DNA from 2 places in the Bradyrhizobium sp. GCM10028915 genome. Region 1 is predicted to be linked to the other one. Evidence: predicted binding sites of a transcription regulator. Region 1 holds the regulator's gene; the other holds the start of a gene.

Region 1 (7,719 bases):
CCGGCCATGCCGAACAGATCTTCGAAAATGTCGGAAAAGGAGGAGGCGAAGCCCGCACCGAAACCGGCACCACCGCCCCCGCCCTGCTCGAAGGCGGCATGGCCGTAACGGTCATAGGCAGCGCGCTTGTCCTTGTCTTTCAGGACCTCGTAGGCCTCGTTGATTTCCTTGAACTTGACTTCGCTGGTGTTGTCCCCCGGATTGCGGTCGGGGTGAAACTTCATCGCCAGCTTGCGGAACGACGATTTCAGCGCGGAATCGTCGGCATCGCGTTCGACTTCGAGGGTTTCGTAGTAGCAGCGCTTGGTGGACGTGGACATGATGAGCTCAGTCTATCCGATCGCGATTCAAGTCGGAGCGACGCAACGTCGCCATGCAACGATATAGGCAGCCTTCGGCCTCGCGGCAGAGGATTGCACGGCAGTGTTCAGAATAACGGCTGGGAATTGATCGATCGCAACGGGCCCGAATTTAACAGAGCCGATTTTCAAAGAGTCTTGGCCCGTCGAGCCCGACACGATGGCCTCCCCCGCGAGGGAGGAGGCCGTTGGCGCGTGTGGGGTCCAAGCCGTCCGCATCATCACCCTCGCGGGGTTCAGGCGGACTTCTTGTTGGTCTTGTCGTCGTCGACTTCGGTGAATTCCGCGTCGACGACGTCGTCCTTGGCCGCATCCTTCTTGGCGTCGGCTTCGGCCTGCTGCTTGTACATGGCCTCGCCGAGCTTCATCGAAGCCTGGGCCAGCGTTTGGGTCTTGGCCTTGATCGCTTCGGCATCGTCGCCCTTCAGCGCTTCCTTGAGGTCGCTGACGGCATCCTCGATCGCGCGGCGCTCGGTCTCGGCGACCTTCGAACCGTGCTCGGCCAGTGCCTTCTCGGTCGAATGCACCAGTCCATCCGCGTCGTTCTTGGCAGTCACGGCCTCGCGGCGCTTCTTGTCCGCCTCGGCATTGGCCTCGGCGTCCTTGACCATCTTCTCGATGTCGGCTTCCGACAGACCGCCGGAGGCCTGGATGCGGATCTGCTGCTCCTTGGACGTGGCCTTGTCCTTGGCCGAGACGTTGACGATACCGTTGGCGTCGATGTCGAAGGTTACCTCGATCTGCGGCATGCCGCGCGGAGCCGGCGGAATGCCCATCAGGTCGAACTGGCCGAGCATCTTGTTGTCGGCCGCCATTTCACGCTCGCCCTGGAAGACGCGGATGGTGACCGCGTTCTGGCTGTCCTCGGCGGTCGAGAACACCTGGCTCTTCTTGGTCGGGATCGTGGTGTTGCGGTCGATGATGCGGGTGAACACGCCGCCCAGAGTCTCGATGCCCAGCGACAGCGGGGTCACGTCGAGCAGCAGCACGTCCTTGACGTCGCCCTGAAGCACGCCGGCCTGGATCGCGGCGCCGATCGCCACGACTTCGTCCGGGTTGACGCCCTTGTGCGGCTCCTTGCCGAACAGCTGCTTCACGACTTCCTGGACCTTCGGCATGCGCGACATGCCGCCGACCAGCACCACTTCGCCGATCTCGGCGGCGGTGAGGCCGGCATCCTTCAGCGCCTTGCGGCAGGGCTCGACGGTCTTCTGAACGAGGTCATCGACCAGCGCCTCGAACTTGGCCCGGGTGAGCTTCATCGTCAGATGCTTCGGGCCGGTCTGGTCCGCGGTGATGAAGGGCAGGTTGATCTCGGTCTGCGTCGTCGACGACAGCTCGATCTTGGCCTTTTCGGCGGCTTCCTTCAGGCGCTGCAACGCGAGCTTGTCGTTGCGCAGGTTGATGCCCTGCTCCTTCTGGAATTCGTCGGCGAGATAGCCGACCAGGCGCATGTCGAAGTCTTCGCCGCCGAGGAAGGTGTCGCCGTTGGTCGACTTCACCTCGAACACGCCGTCGCCGATTTCGAGAATCGAGATATCGAACGTGCCGCCGCCGAGATCGTACACGGCGATCGTGCCGGCCTTGGTCTTGTCGAGGCCGTAGGCGAGCGCGGCCGCGGTCGGCTCGTTGATGATGCGCAGCACTTCAAGGCCCGCGATCTTGCCGGCGTCCTTGGTCGCCTGGCGCTGGGCGTCGTTGAAGTAGGCGGGCACGGTGATGACGGCCTGGTCGACCTTCTGGCCGAGATGGGCTTCCGCGGTCTCCTTCATCTTCTGCAGGATGAACGCCGAGACCTGCGAGGGCGAGTAGGTCTGGCCGTCGGCCTCGACCCAGGCGTCGCCGTTGGAAGCCTTAACAATCTTGTACGGAACGAGCTTCTTGTCCTTCTCGACCATCGGGTCGTCGTAGCGGCGGCCGATCAAGCGCTTCACTGCGAAGAACGTGCGCTCGGGATTGGTGACGGCCTGGCGCTTGGCCGGCTGGCCGACGAGGCGCTCACCGTCGTCCGTCACGGCGACGATCGAAGGCGTCGTGCGCATGCCTTCGGAATTCTCGATGACTTTGGCGTTCTTGCCATCCATTACGGCGACGCACGAATTCGTGGTGCCGAGGTCGATCCCGATGACCTTTCCCATGGTCCTGTATCCTTGTTTTTGCGGCAGGCTGGCTGGGCCCAGAAGGCACCCGAACCGAAACCCCCTAAGATCAAACATTCGCGATATTGCGATGGTTGGGGGTCATATAGGAGGGGGGGAGGTGCCTGCAAGGACCGAACGCAAGTTTCGGCCGTGAAAACATTGGGTTTTGGAAGAACATATCCGGGCTGCACCGCCCTTGCGGGTGAGGAATTATTAACAGGTCCGCGATTGGCCGGCATCCGCTACCGCATCCCGCCCCGCCCTGTTGCGGCCAGACCAAAACCGTTAAAAGGCGGGCAGCCGGCCGGGCTCGTCCTCGGGCTGCCTCGCGCGACAAAGCGGCCGGCTGGCCACCATCGAACGGCCTCAATGTGAACCAATCAGAGTGCCCATGAAGCTGATCCGCCCCCTCGCCGCGCTCGCCCTCCTCGTCGCCTCTACGCTTCCGGCTCTGGCCGCCGACGCCGTTTTCCCACCCGGCTTGCGCCTCGGCATGGTGCCATTGGTCGGCCTCAGCACGGCCAAGACCTTTCCCGGCTTCGAGAGCGAGGACGGCAACGTCAAGGTGCTGATCACGGAGCTGCCGCCGGCCGCCTATGGCGAGGTCGTGAGCGCCTTCAACTCCAACCCGGCCGGCACCAACGGCGTCAAGCAGGACAAGATCGAGACGCCCGCGGGCGTGGCCTATTTCACCACGGAGAGCGGCAAGGCGGGCGAGACGCCAGTGCGGCGCTATTCGATGATCGTGCCGGGCGCCGGCTTCTCCGGCTACGTCGCGGTGCAGATTCCGGAGAATGCGATCAAGATCTACACCGACGAGGCGGTGCGGCAGATGTTCGCGAGCGTCGTCACCCGGAAGCAGGTCTCGGCCGAAGAGCAGATCGCACTGATGCCGTTCAAGATCACCGATCTCGCCGACTTCAAGGACGTCCGCACGCTGGCGCCGGGCTCGAGTATCATCCTGGCCGACGGCGACGAGAGCTCCGGCTATGAATCGAAGCCGTTTATCATCCTCGGCGTGATTGGCGCCACCCCGCAAGCCGCCGACGACCGCGCCCGCTTCGCCCAGGAGGCGGCGCTCCAGATTCCCGGCGTGCGCGAGTCGCGCGTCACCATGTCCGAGCCGATCCGCATCAGCGGCCAGCAGGGTTTCGAGACCCGGATCGACGGCGTCAGCGGCAAGGACAAGACGCCGGTGACCGTGGTGCAGTGGATCCGCTTCAGCAGCGGCGGCGCCTCGCTGCGCATCATCGCCAGCGCCCCGCGCGAGCAATGGCCGGCCGCCTTCACTCGCTTCCGCGCGGTCCGCGACGGCATCCAGCCGAAGGGCTAGCAGCATCCGCAAGCGGGAGAGGTGCACCGAACCCGCGGCTCAAGCCCAACCACTCACCAAAGCCGGCTGCATTTTCGGGCTTCTGTTCGTATACGAACGGAACTAGGCTCCCCCTCCGTTGAGTTCATCCTGGAGGGAGGCGAATGATGCTGGATCGGCGACAAGTCTTGGCGGCGCTCGGGACGAGCGCGCTCGTGGCGCTCGCGCCCACGGCAATTCTGGCAGCGGCATCGATCAAGCCGGACGATGCATCCGCGCTGCTCGTGATCGACGTGCAGAACTGCTTCCTGCCCGGCGGCAGCCTTGCCGTGAAGGAAGGCGAGCAGGTGGTGCCCGTCATCAACAAGATCTCGAAAGCATTTTCGAATGTGGTGATGACGCAGGACTGGCACACGCAAGGCCATATTTCCTTTGCGTCAGTCCACGCCGGCAAGAAGCCGTTCGAGACCGTCGATCTTCCCTACGGCAAGCAGGTGCTGTGGCCCGACCATTGCGTGCAGGGCACCGACGGCGCCGCGCTGTCGAAAGACCTTGCGATCCCGCACGCCGAGCTCATCATCCGCAAGGGTTTTCACAAGGACGTCGACAGCTATTCGGCCTTCCTCGAAGCCGACGGCAAGACCTCGACCGGTCTCGCCGGCTATCTGAAGGCGCGCAAGATCAAGCGCGTCTTCGTCGCGGGGCTGGCGACGGATTTCTGCGTCGCCTGGACCGCGCTCGACGCGCGCAAGGCGGGCTTCGAGGTCTATGTGGTGGAAGACGCCTGCCGCGGCATCGACAATCAGGGTTCGCTGGCAAAAGCCTGGGCCGACATGGCCAAGGCCGGCGTGAAGCGGATTCAGTCCGCAGATATCGCGGCGAGCGCCTAGGCCCGGTCAAAAAACTGCAAGACCCTCATCCTGAGGAGCGCGCTTCTCCGCGCGCGTCTCGAAGGATGAAGGCCCCGCTGCAGCAGCGCGACCTGCATGGTTTGAGACGGCGCTGACGCGCCTCCTCCCCATGAGGATCAACTAGTTGGCCGCGCCGTTCGGCTCGTTGCTGTTGGCAGCCGGCGCGGCCTTGGCGCCACCCTTGGCGACACCGACCAAGGCGGGACGCAGCACGCGCTCGCCGATGGTGTAGCCGGCCTGCATGACCTGCACGACGGTGCCCGCGGGCACCGACGCATCGGGCACCTCGAACATCGCCTGCTGGAAGTTCGGGTCGAACTTCTGGCCCGAGGGGTCGAACTTCTTCACGCCGTGTTTTTCCAGCGCGCTGAGCAGCGAGCGCTCGGTCAGCTCGACGCCCTCGATCAGCGAGGCGAGGCCTGCATCGGCCGCCGCACGGGCTTCGGCCGGAACGGCATCGAGCGCGCGCTGGAGGTTGTCGGCGATGTCGAGCACGTCGCGGGCAAAGCCGGTGATGCCGTAGAGGCGGGCATCCGCGACCTCCTTGGTAGTCCGCTTGCGCAGATTCTCCATCTCGGCCAGCGTCCGCAGCATGCGGTCGCGCGCCTCGGCGACTTCCTTCTGCAGAAGCTCGACCGAGCCGGGCTCGGGATCGTCGGGCATGATGTACGGTTTTGACACCACGGGCTCGCCGGCCGCAGCACTCGTGTCTTCGGGTTGCCGGTCTCGATCGGTCATCGGCTCTCTTTTCGCATTCGTCTCAGGGGGTTTCTGGCCCGGATATCGTGCTTCGGGCGGCGAAAATCAAGCGCCCGTGATCGGCCCGGCGCCGGTCAGCCCCCCAAGAGCCGGCTGACGATGCGGGCAGCGTAGTCCACGGTGGGGATCACGCGGGCATAATTCAGCCGCGTCGGCCCGATCACGCCCAAAACGCCGACGATATGGCCGGCGGCGTCCCGATAAGGCGAGATGATGGTGGACGAACCCGACAGCGAGAACAGCTTGTTCTCACTGCCGATGAAGATCCGCACGCCTTCCGCGGTCTCGGCCCGGCCGAGCAGGTCGATCACGCCGCGCTTGGTCTCGAGATCGTCGAACAGCAGGCGAACGCGCTCGAGATCCTCCAGCGCATGCAAATCCTCGAGCAGATTGGCGTGGCCGCGGACGATGAGCTGACGATCCTCGTTCTCGCCGCCGGACCAGCTGGCGATGCCGGCCGAGATCACCTTGTGCGTCAGCTGATCGAGCTCGGTGCGCGCCTCTCCGAGCGCGGTCTCGAGCTCCAGCCGCGCCTCGGCCAAGGTCCGGCCTCGGATGCGGGCATTGAGGAAGTTGCCGGCTTCGGTCAACGCCGAGGATGGAACTCCCGGCGGCAGCGTCAACACGCGATTTTCGACCTGCCCGTCCTCACCGACCAGGATCACCAATGCCTTTTCCGGTTCCAAGCGGACGAATTCGATATGTTTCAGCCGCGCATTGGATTTCGGCGTCAGCACGACCGCGGCCGCGCGGGTCAGGCCGGAGAGCCGCGTCAATGCCTCCTCGAGCGCAGCCTCCACCGATTGCGCGTGGCCGACGGAGGTCAACTGGCTCTGGATCGCCTGCCGTTCACTGTCATTGAGGTCGCCGACCTGCATCAGGGCATCGACGAAGAACCGCAGGCCGAGTTCCGTCGGCAATCGGCCGGCGGAGGTGTGCGGGGCGTAGATCAGGCCGAGCTGTTCCAGATCGGCCATGACGTTGCGGACCGAGGCGGGCGACAGCGGCATGGCAATCAGGCGCGAAATATTGCGCGAGCCCACCGGCTCCCCGGTCGCGAGATAGCTTTCGACGATTTGACGAAAGATGTCGCGGGAACGCTCGTTGAGCTGGGCGAGGCCCGCGCGCGGCGCGATCAGATGGATCGGATCGTGATGGGCCACAGACGGTAACTCCTCTAAGACACAGGTAATTTGTCTATCCCGGATGCTTCTGACAAGCGTGGCGTTGGCGGATTGGAAATCGGGGGTGAAGAAGGCCTCGATCTTCCCCCTTGCCGCCCACCCTCACCCCCCCTACAAGCACCGCCAACAGCCCTTTTCCGAGAGTTTTGGAGGATTTCCCATGCGGCCAAGCCGCCGTGCGCCCGACGAATTGCGCCCCGTGACGCTGGAGCGCGGCGTGGTCAAATATGCGGAAGGCTCGTGCCTGGTGAAATTCGGCGACACCCACGTGCTGGTCACCGCCACGCTGGAAGACCGCCTGCCGCCATGGCTGAAGGGCCAGGGCCGCGGCTGGGTCACCGCCGAATACGGCATGCTGCCGCGCGCGACCTCGGAACGCACCCGCCGCGAGGCCTCCGCCGGAAAGCAGAGCGGCCGCACCGTCGAAATCCAGCGCCTGATCGGCCGCTCGCTTCGCACCATCATCAATCTCGAAGCGCTCGGTGAGCGCCAGATCACGGTCGATTGCGACGTGCTCCAGGCCGACGGCGGCACCCGCACCGCCTCGATCACCGGTGCCTGGGTCGCGCTCGCCGATTGCGTCAGCTGGATGAAGGCGCGCAACATGGTCAAGGCCAATGTGTTGCGCGACAACGTCGCCGCGATCTCCTGCGGCATCTACAAGGGCACGCCCGTGCTCGACCTCGACTATGCCGAGGACTCCGAAGCCGACACCGACGCCAATTTCGTCATGACCGGCGATGGCCGCATCATCGAGGTCCAGGGCACCGCGGAACGCGAGCCGTTCACGGAAGCCGAGTTCCTGGCGTTGATGGCGCTGGCGCGCAAGGGCGTCGCGCGTCTCGTGGACTTGCAGAAACTGGCGGTAGCGTAGTCAATAGCCCGATGCACCGCCGAATCACCGGAAAGCTGGTTATCGCGACCCATAATCCCGGCAAGCTCGCCGAGATGAAGGAGCTACTCGCGCCTTACGGCATCGAAGCAGTGTCGGCCGGCGAGCTCGGCCTTCCCGAGCCGGAAGAAACCGGAAACGATTTCCGCAGCAATGCCGCG
Region 2 (7,719 bases), on a different contig from region 1:
GGCGGCATGGCCGGCGATGAACACCAGCAGCGCCGTGGGCAGGAATTGCACGAGGCCGACCATGCCGAGATCGAAGGCCGAGCCGGTGAGATCGTAAATCTGCCAGCCGATCGCGACCGCCGCAATCTGGCTGGAGAAACGCGACAGGCTGCGCGAGAGCAGAAAGAACAGAAAGGCGCGATGGGAGAGGAGCGCGCGGGCACTGACCGGCGGGTTTCCCGATATGGGCTGGTCTGGCATCGCCTCTTCGGTCACGCTCGGGCTATCCGGCTCCTGATGTCGACGTGCTCCGCGTGGCTGACGCGGACCTGCTTGTCAACAGCGGGACGCTTCGACAATCTCCCGGCATTGCGTTTGCAACGCAGGGGTGGCCATAATCATCGGGGTTTGGGGACATCATGCTGCGGCTGCAATCGGCACTCGGCGTTTTCGCATTGCTGTTGATCGCCTTGGTCCTGAGCGAGAATCGCCGCGCGGCCTCGCTGCGCCAGGCGGCGATCGGCCTCGTCGCCACCTTCGTCACCGCGATCGTTCTCCTGAAGGTGCCCGTCGTCGCGCGCGCGTTCGGTGCCATCAACGACGCGGTGGGCGCGATCTCGGCGGCCTCGCGCGCCGGCTCCTCCTTCGTGTTCGGCTATGTCGGCGGCGGTCCCCTGCCCTTCGACCTGAAAGCACCGGGTGCCGATTTCGTCCTGGCGTTCCAGGCGCTGCCGATCGTGCTGGTCATGAGCGTGCTGACGACGCTCTTGTTCTATTGGCGCGTGCTGCCGCCGGTCGTGCGCGGCATGGCCTGGCTGCTGGAGCGGACGCTCGGCGTCGGCGGCGCGGTCGGACTCTCGACCGCCGCCAACATCTTTCTCGGCATGGTCGAGGCGCCGCTGTTCGTGCGGCCTTATCTCGCGCAAATGACCCGCAGCGAGTTGTTCCTGGTGATGACCGGCGGCATGGCCGGCATCGCCGGCACGGTGCTGGTGCTGTATGCGACGCTCCTTGCTCCCCTCATTCCCGACGCAGCCGCCCATTTCGTCATCGCCTCGGTGCTGGGTGCCCCGGCCGCGATCCTGGTCAGCCTCATCATGGTGCCGGAGACATCCGACAAGCGCACCGGCGGCGCGCTGGAGGCTCCCGAGATGGAGGTCTCCAGCACGATGGACGCGATCGTGAAAGGGACGGGCGCGGGGATCGAGCTGCTGATCAACATCGTCGCCATGCTGCTGGTGCTGGTGGCGCTGGTCTATCTCGTCAATGCGATCCTCGGCCTGCTGCCTGATGTCGGCGGCGCTGCGATCTCGTTGCAGCGCCTGCTCGGCCTCGTGATGGCGCCGGTGTGCTGGCTCATGGGATTGCCGTGGGACCAGGCGATCACCGCCGGCAGCCTGATGGGCACGAAAACCGTGCTGAACGAGCTGATCGCCTATGTCGACTTCTCGAAGCTGCCGCCCGGCACGCTCGATCCGCGCTCGCGCCTGATCATGCTCTATGCGATGTGCGGCTTCGCCAATTTCGCCAGCCTCGGCATCATGATCGGCGGTCTCGGCGTGATGGCGCCGGAACGGCGCGAGGAAATCAACGCGCTCGGGCTGAAGTCGATCGTGTCGGGAACGCTGACGACGTGTCTGATGGGAGCAGTGGTGGGGGTGTTGACGTGAAGCTTGTGTGAGGCTGGCGCCCTCGCAGCTCCGATGGGGCGCAGCGCAATCGCGATAATCCTTCCATGTTAATCTCTTCAGGAGATTCGGCTGGAATTGATTCATGAGCAACAGCGCAGGCCAGCGGGCATTTCAAAATGCCCGGCTTCAGAAACGGCAAAAAGCCGAGCTAGGGCCGTTGCTCGCGCGCGCCCTCCAGCTCCACAAGGCGGGACTTCTCCCGGAGGCCAAGACGGCCTTTCGCGAACTCCTGGAGGTTGCGCCCAATCAATTCATCGCGCTGCATTTGCTGGGCGCTTTAGAGTCTGAAGCCAAAAACTATCGGCAAGCCGAAGTTTTGCTGAGCCGAGCGGTGGCCTTGGATCCGCGATCTGCCGAAGCCCATATGAGCCTAGGCGTCGCGCTCAACGGGCTGAAACGTCACAATGAGGCCCGCGAGAGCTATCGGAAGGCCCTCGCCCTTCGACCCAACTACGCCTTAGCCCTGTCCAATCTCGGCAACGCAAGCGCAGCCCTTGAACTTTACCAGGAAGCGCTCGAGAGCTACGACAAGGCGCTCGCAATCGACGGAAGACTTTCCGAAGCCCATAACGGCCGGGGTTGGGCGCTCTGCCGTGTGCGCGCCTATGACGAAGCGATCGCAAGCTTAAACCGCGCGCTATCGATCAAGCCTGACTACGCCTCGGCGCTGTCGACCCGCGCCGTTGCATTGCGGGAGCTTCAGCGATTTGACGAAGCCATGGCGGATTGCAATCGCGCAATCGCCCTCGCACCCGACGACGCGAATGGATGGCTCTGGCGGGCCAGTATCTTGCTCCTGACCCGGCAAGTTGCCGAAGCATTGTCCGATTGCGAGAAGGCTCTCGCGGCCGATCCCGGCTTCTCTCAGGCCCACAGCCTGCTCGGCCAATGTCTCGCGGCACTTGGCCGGGTCGACGAAGCCCTCGCCAGTTTCGACAGAGCTCTCGACATCGAGCCTGATCAGAGCACGATCTCCAGCAAGATATTCACCCTCGATTTCATGGCCGACGCCAGCGTTGCGCAGCATCAGCAAGCGCGACATGTATGGTGGGAGCAGATCGGCGCGAAGATCGCCTCGGCAGCGGCGGGACCGCATGAGAACGGCCGCGATCCGGATCGCCGTCTGGTGCTGGGTTATGTCTCGTCGGATTTTCACACACATTCAGCGGCGTTCATTTTCAAGCCGGTCCTGCAGCACCATGATCGGGCACAGTTCGAGATCGTGTGCTACGCCTGTTCACCGAGAACGGACGCGACGACCCGCGAGTTTCAGGGGATCGCCGATCGCTGGCGCGACGCCTCGCAATGGTCCGACGATCGCCTCGCCGCTCAGATCCGCGCCGATGGCGTCGATATCCTGATCGATCTGTCCGGCCACACCAGCGGAAACCGCCTCGGTGTGTTTGCGCGCAAACCGGCACCTGTTCAGGCGCATGGCTGGGGCCACGGTACCGGCACCGGGCTGCCAACGATCGATTATCTATTCTCGGACCCGGTCGCCATTCCTGCCGCGGTTCGGCATCTGTTTGCGGAGACCATCGTCGACCTGCCGTGCTTTGTCACGCTGGCGCCGCTGCCGGCCGGGATTGCGCGGGCGCCGACGCCGGCGCTTGCGAACGGCTTCATCACATTCGGTGTCTTCAACCGCATCAGCAAGATTTCGAACGAGGCGGTGGGAGTCTGGTCCAGGATTCTCGAGCGGGTGCCGGGTTCGCGCCTGCTGATCAAGGATACTGCACTGGACGCCCAGCTGGTCCGCGACAATCTGCTGGCGCGGTTTGCCGCTTGCCGATTGCCGGCCGAACGCGTCGATCTGCTCGGAGCCACGTCGCGAGACGAACATCTGGCAACGTTCAATCGCGTCGATATTGGCCTCGACCCATTCCCGCAGAATGGCGGCGTCAGCACGTGGGAAGCCTTGCAGATGGGCGTGCCGGTGGTGGCGAAGCTCGGTCACAGCCTGCCGAGCCGTGCTGCCGGCTCCATCCTCACCGCGCTGGGCCTGCCGGAGTGGGTCGCGGACAGCGATGAGGCCTATGTCGAAATCGCAATAAGTTGCGCAGCGAACTGCCCGGACAGATCAGGGCTGCCGCCGCCGGCAACCCAATCTCATACGTGCAAGCGGTGGACGATGCCTATCGCGCGATGTGGAAACGCTATTGCAACGACGGCGGCTGATCTCCGCCTCGCCTACGCCTTCAACTCCACGGTCCTGAACTCCGCCGGCAGGATCACCTCCAGCAGCTCGACGTCGTCCGAATAGTCCAGGATCATGTGCTTGATCTTCGGCGGCTGGGTCCAGGCGCTACCTTCTTTCATCAGCGTCTCGCCCTCTCCGTCCATATAGGTCTTCACCCAGCCCTTGAGCACGTAGACCATCTGGAATTCGACGTCGTGAAAGTGCAGCTTCGACACTTCGTCCGGATTGCAGGGGCCTTGCAGCCGGATCACGTGCGCCTGCGCGAGGCCCTGGCTGGCGGCGGCGATGCCGAGGTCGCGATATTTCGCGTAGGTACGCAGACCGTCGGCTTTGAAGTCTTCCTCGCGGTGATGGCTGATCGCAATGCGCTGCTTGGGCCGCGCCGGTTTCTTGACGGATGACTTTGCCGTTGTCGTGGGGGCTTTTGCCTTCACCGCCTTGCGCGCCGTGGATCGTGCTGCGGGTTTGGCCCCGCTACGCTTCTTCACCGCGGCTTGCGATGCGCTGCGCGATTTTGCTTTCTTGGCCATGGGCGCCTCCCCTGTTGTTATGGGGAGAGGCTAGCACAGAATGCGAAATCGCAGGGTGGGTTAGCGCTAACGTACCCACCACTTCCTTGCGCAATCTTTGAAGCATGGGGGGTTACACTGACGCTAACCCACCCTACAGCTCCGCCCTTCAATGCAGCCGGAATACGCCGTCCACCGCGCGCAACTCGGCCGGCTTGATCAGCTTGGAATGCGCCACTGTCACCGAGTGAAGCGGACCGTCGAGCTTTTCCTGCCAGAACGCCAGAAAATCCTTCAGCGCCGGAAATTTCGGAAACATGTCGTAGTCCTGCCAGACGTAAGTCTGGAGCAGCGAGGGATGATCCGGCATCCGATAGAGAATCTGCGCCGTCGTCATTCCGTAACCCAGCAGCTGTTTCCGGAAATCGTCCGAAACGGCTCCACTCCGCAAGCCCATGCCAACCTCCTTTGCAGGAGCGCATTCAAGGGGTGGCTTTCCGGTGCGCCTTAAGAGCCACCCGCTACTGACGCGCTCACATGAGAGAAATGTGACGCAAACTGACAATCCATCTCAAGCCCAAAAGTTTAACAAGCTGTTGAAATTCAATGCGTTAGCAGCAGATCTAGCTCCGTGCTAATACTGCGCCGAGCGCGATTAACGATGGAAAGAGATATTTTGGCAGGCGGCGCCTCCGAGTGCTATTTTTCTGCTACAAGCCCTTGCTCCCGCCAAAATCCTGCCTTATCTCAGTTGTGCCTGCGCTGGCACTCGCCGGCGCAGACTGCTAACAACCCAAAATTCCCAAATCGTGCAAAAGCTTAGGAGAACTGCATGAATTTCCGTCCGCTTCACGACCGCGTCGTGGTCAAGCGCATCGACGCAGAAGAGAAGACCGCTGGCGGCATCATCATTCCCGACACGGCGAAGGAAAAGCCCTCGCAGGGCGAGATCGTCGCCGTCGGCCCGGGTGGCCGCGACGAAGCTGGCAAGCTGATCCCGATCGACCTGAAGGTCGGCGACCGCGTGCTGTTCGGTAAGTGGTCCGGCACCGAGGTCAAGATCGACAACGTCGACCTGCTGATCATGAAGGAAAGCGACATCATGGGCGTCCTCGACGTCCCCGCTTCCAAGAAGAAGGCGGCCTAAGAGCCCCTCTCTTATCCAGTTAAACACCTAAGGAAAAAATCCAGATGGCAGCTAAAGAAGTCAAATTCTCGGTCGATGCGCGCGACAAGATGCTTCGCGGCGTCGACATTCTCGCCAACGCGGTGAAGGTCACGCTCGGTCCGAAGGGCCGCAATGTCGTGCTCGACAAGTCGTTCGGCGCTCCCCGCATCACCAAGGACGGCGTCACCGTCGCCAAGGAGATCGAGCTCGAGGACAAGTTCGAGAACATGGGCGCGCAGATGGTGCGCGAAGTCGCCTCCAAGTCCGCTGACGCGGCCGGCGACGGCACCACCACCGCGACCGTGCTGGCCCAGGCGATCGTGCGCGAAGGCGCCAAGTCGGTTGCCGCCGGCATGAACCCGATGGATCTGAAGCGCGGTATCGATCTCGCGGTCGAAGCCGTCGTTGCGGACCTCGTCAAGAACTCCAAGAAGGTGACCTCGAACGACGAGATCGCCCAGGTCGGCACCATCTCGGCCAACGGCGACGCGGAGATCGGCAAGTTCCTCGCCGACGCCATGAAGAAGGTCGGCAACGAGGGTGTCATCACCGTCGAGGAAGCCAAGTCGCTCGAGACCGAGCTCGACGTCGTCGAGGGCATGCAGTTCGACCGCGGCTACATCTCGCCCTACTTCGTCACCAACGCCGACAAGATGCGCGTTGAGATGGACGACGCCTACATCCTCATCAACGAGAAGAAGCTCTCCTCGCTGAACGAGCTGCTGCCGCTGCTCGAGGCCGTGGTGCAGACCGGCAAGCCGCTGGTCATCGTCGCCGAGGACGTCGAAGGCGAAGCGCTTGCCACCCTGGTCGTGAACCGTCTCCGTGGCGGCCTGAAGGTCGCGGCCGTCAAGGCTCCGGGCTTCGGCGATCGCCGCAAGGCCATGCTGCAGGACATCGCGATCCTGACCGGTGGCCAGGCGATCTCGGAAGATCTCGGCATCAAGCTCGAGAACGTCACGCTCAACATGCTCGGTCGCGCCAAGAAGGTGATGATCGACAAGGAGAACACCACGATCGTCAACGGCGCCGGCAAGAAGGCCGACATCGAAGCGCGCGTGTCGCAGATCAAGGCGCAGATCGAGGAAACCACCTCGGACTACGACCGTGAGAAGCTCCAGGAGCGTCTTGCCAAGCTCGCAGGCGGCGTCGCGGTGATCCGCGTCGGCGGCGCGACCGAGGTCGAGGTGAAGGAGCGTAAGGATCGCGTTGATGACGCGATGCATGCGACCCGCGCGGCGGTCGAGGAAGGCATCGTCCCGGGCGGCGGCGTCGCCCTGCTCCGTGCCTCCGAGCAGCTCAAGGGCCTGCGCACCAAGAACGACGACCAGAAGACCGGCGTCGAGATCGTGCGCAAGGCGCTCTCCGCGCCCGCTCGCCAGATCGCGATCAACGCCGGTGAAGATGGCTCCGTGATCGTCGGCAAGGTCCTCGAGAATAAGTCGTACGCCTACGGCTTCGACTCCCAGACCGGCGAATATGTTGACCTCGTCAAGAAGGGCATCATCGACCCGACCAAGGTGGTACGTACCGCGATCCAGAACGCAGCCTCGGTTGCGGCGCTCTTGATCACCACGGAAGCCATGGTCGCCGAGCTGCCCAAGAAGGGCGGCTCCGGTCCGGCGATGCCCCCGGGCGGCGGCATGGGCGGCATGGATTTCTGATCCAGCCATTCCGGCAAACGACAAAATGCGAAACCCCGGCAGCGATGCCGGGGTTTTGTTTTTCTTCGGTGGTCCCATCCCGGAGCAGCGCGGAGCCCGGAATGACAGTGGGGCTTCACCACACCTTCCCCAGCCGCTCCATGTGCGGTTCGCCGTGCTGGTCGAGCGACCAGAATATCCGCTTCACCTTGCCGACCAGATTGTCCATCGGCACGAATCCGATCGACGACATCACGCGGCTGTCACTCGAGTTGTCGCGATTGTCGCGGAGCACGAAGAAATGGCCCGGCGGCACGGTGTAGACGTCGGTGTCGTCGTAGTAGCCGTTGTCGACACAGTCCTGCGTCACGTAGGACGCGCCGTTCGGCAGCGTCTCGCGCCAGCGCTTGGCCTTCGCACCGTCATCCACGCCGCAGGTGGAGCCGGCGAATGCCTGCTTCAGAGCGACGCGCGTCACCGGGCGGTCATTGAGGATGAGTTGGCCCTGCCGCATCTGGATGCGATCACC

What was found. Region 1 encodes HrcA, which represses chaperone genes, less so after heat shock. Its sites were predicted from a motif close to GTTAGCACTCNCNNNNNGNGAGTGCTAAC; they were not measured.
Region 2: the regulator HrcA is predicted to act here: its motif matches at 5,141-5,169, upstream of ACFQX9_RS15185 (co-chaperone GroES).

What each region holds. Positions count from the first base shown of each region.
Region 1 is NZ_JBHTFN010000005.1:144,479-152,197, forward strand. It holds gene dnaJ (molecular chaperone DnaJ) at 1-320, opposite strand, end outside; gene dnaK (molecular chaperone DnaK) at 596-2,497, opposite strand; gene ACFQX9_RS04270 (hypothetical protein) at 2,892-3,833, shown strand; gene pncA (bifunctional nicotinamidase/pyrazinamidase) at 3,980-4,702, shown strand; gene grpE (nucleotide exchange factor GrpE) at 4,844-5,461, opposite strand; gene hrcA (heat-inducible transcriptional repressor HrcA) at 5,557-6,645, opposite strand; gene rph (ribonuclease PH) at 6,827-7,540, shown strand; gene rdgB (RdgB/HAM1 family non-canonical purine NTP pyrophosphatase) at 7,552-7,719, shown strand, end outside.
Region 2 is NZ_JBHTFN010000024.1:86,773-94,491, forward strand. It holds gene ACFQX9_RS15160 (MFS transporter) at 1-240, opposite strand, end outside; gene ACFQX9_RS15165 (NupC/NupG family nucleoside CNT transporter) at 399-1,649, shown strand; gene ACFQX9_RS15170 (tetratricopeptide repeat protein) at 1,753-3,933, shown strand; gene ACFQX9_RS15175 (cupin domain-containing protein) at 3,861-4,400, opposite strand; gene ACFQX9_RS15180 (usg protein) at 4,549-4,836, opposite strand; gene ACFQX9_RS15185 (co-chaperone GroES) at 5,212-5,526, shown strand; gene groL (chaperonin GroEL) at 5,571-7,211, shown strand; gene lepB (signal peptidase I) at 7,327-7,719, opposite strand, start outside.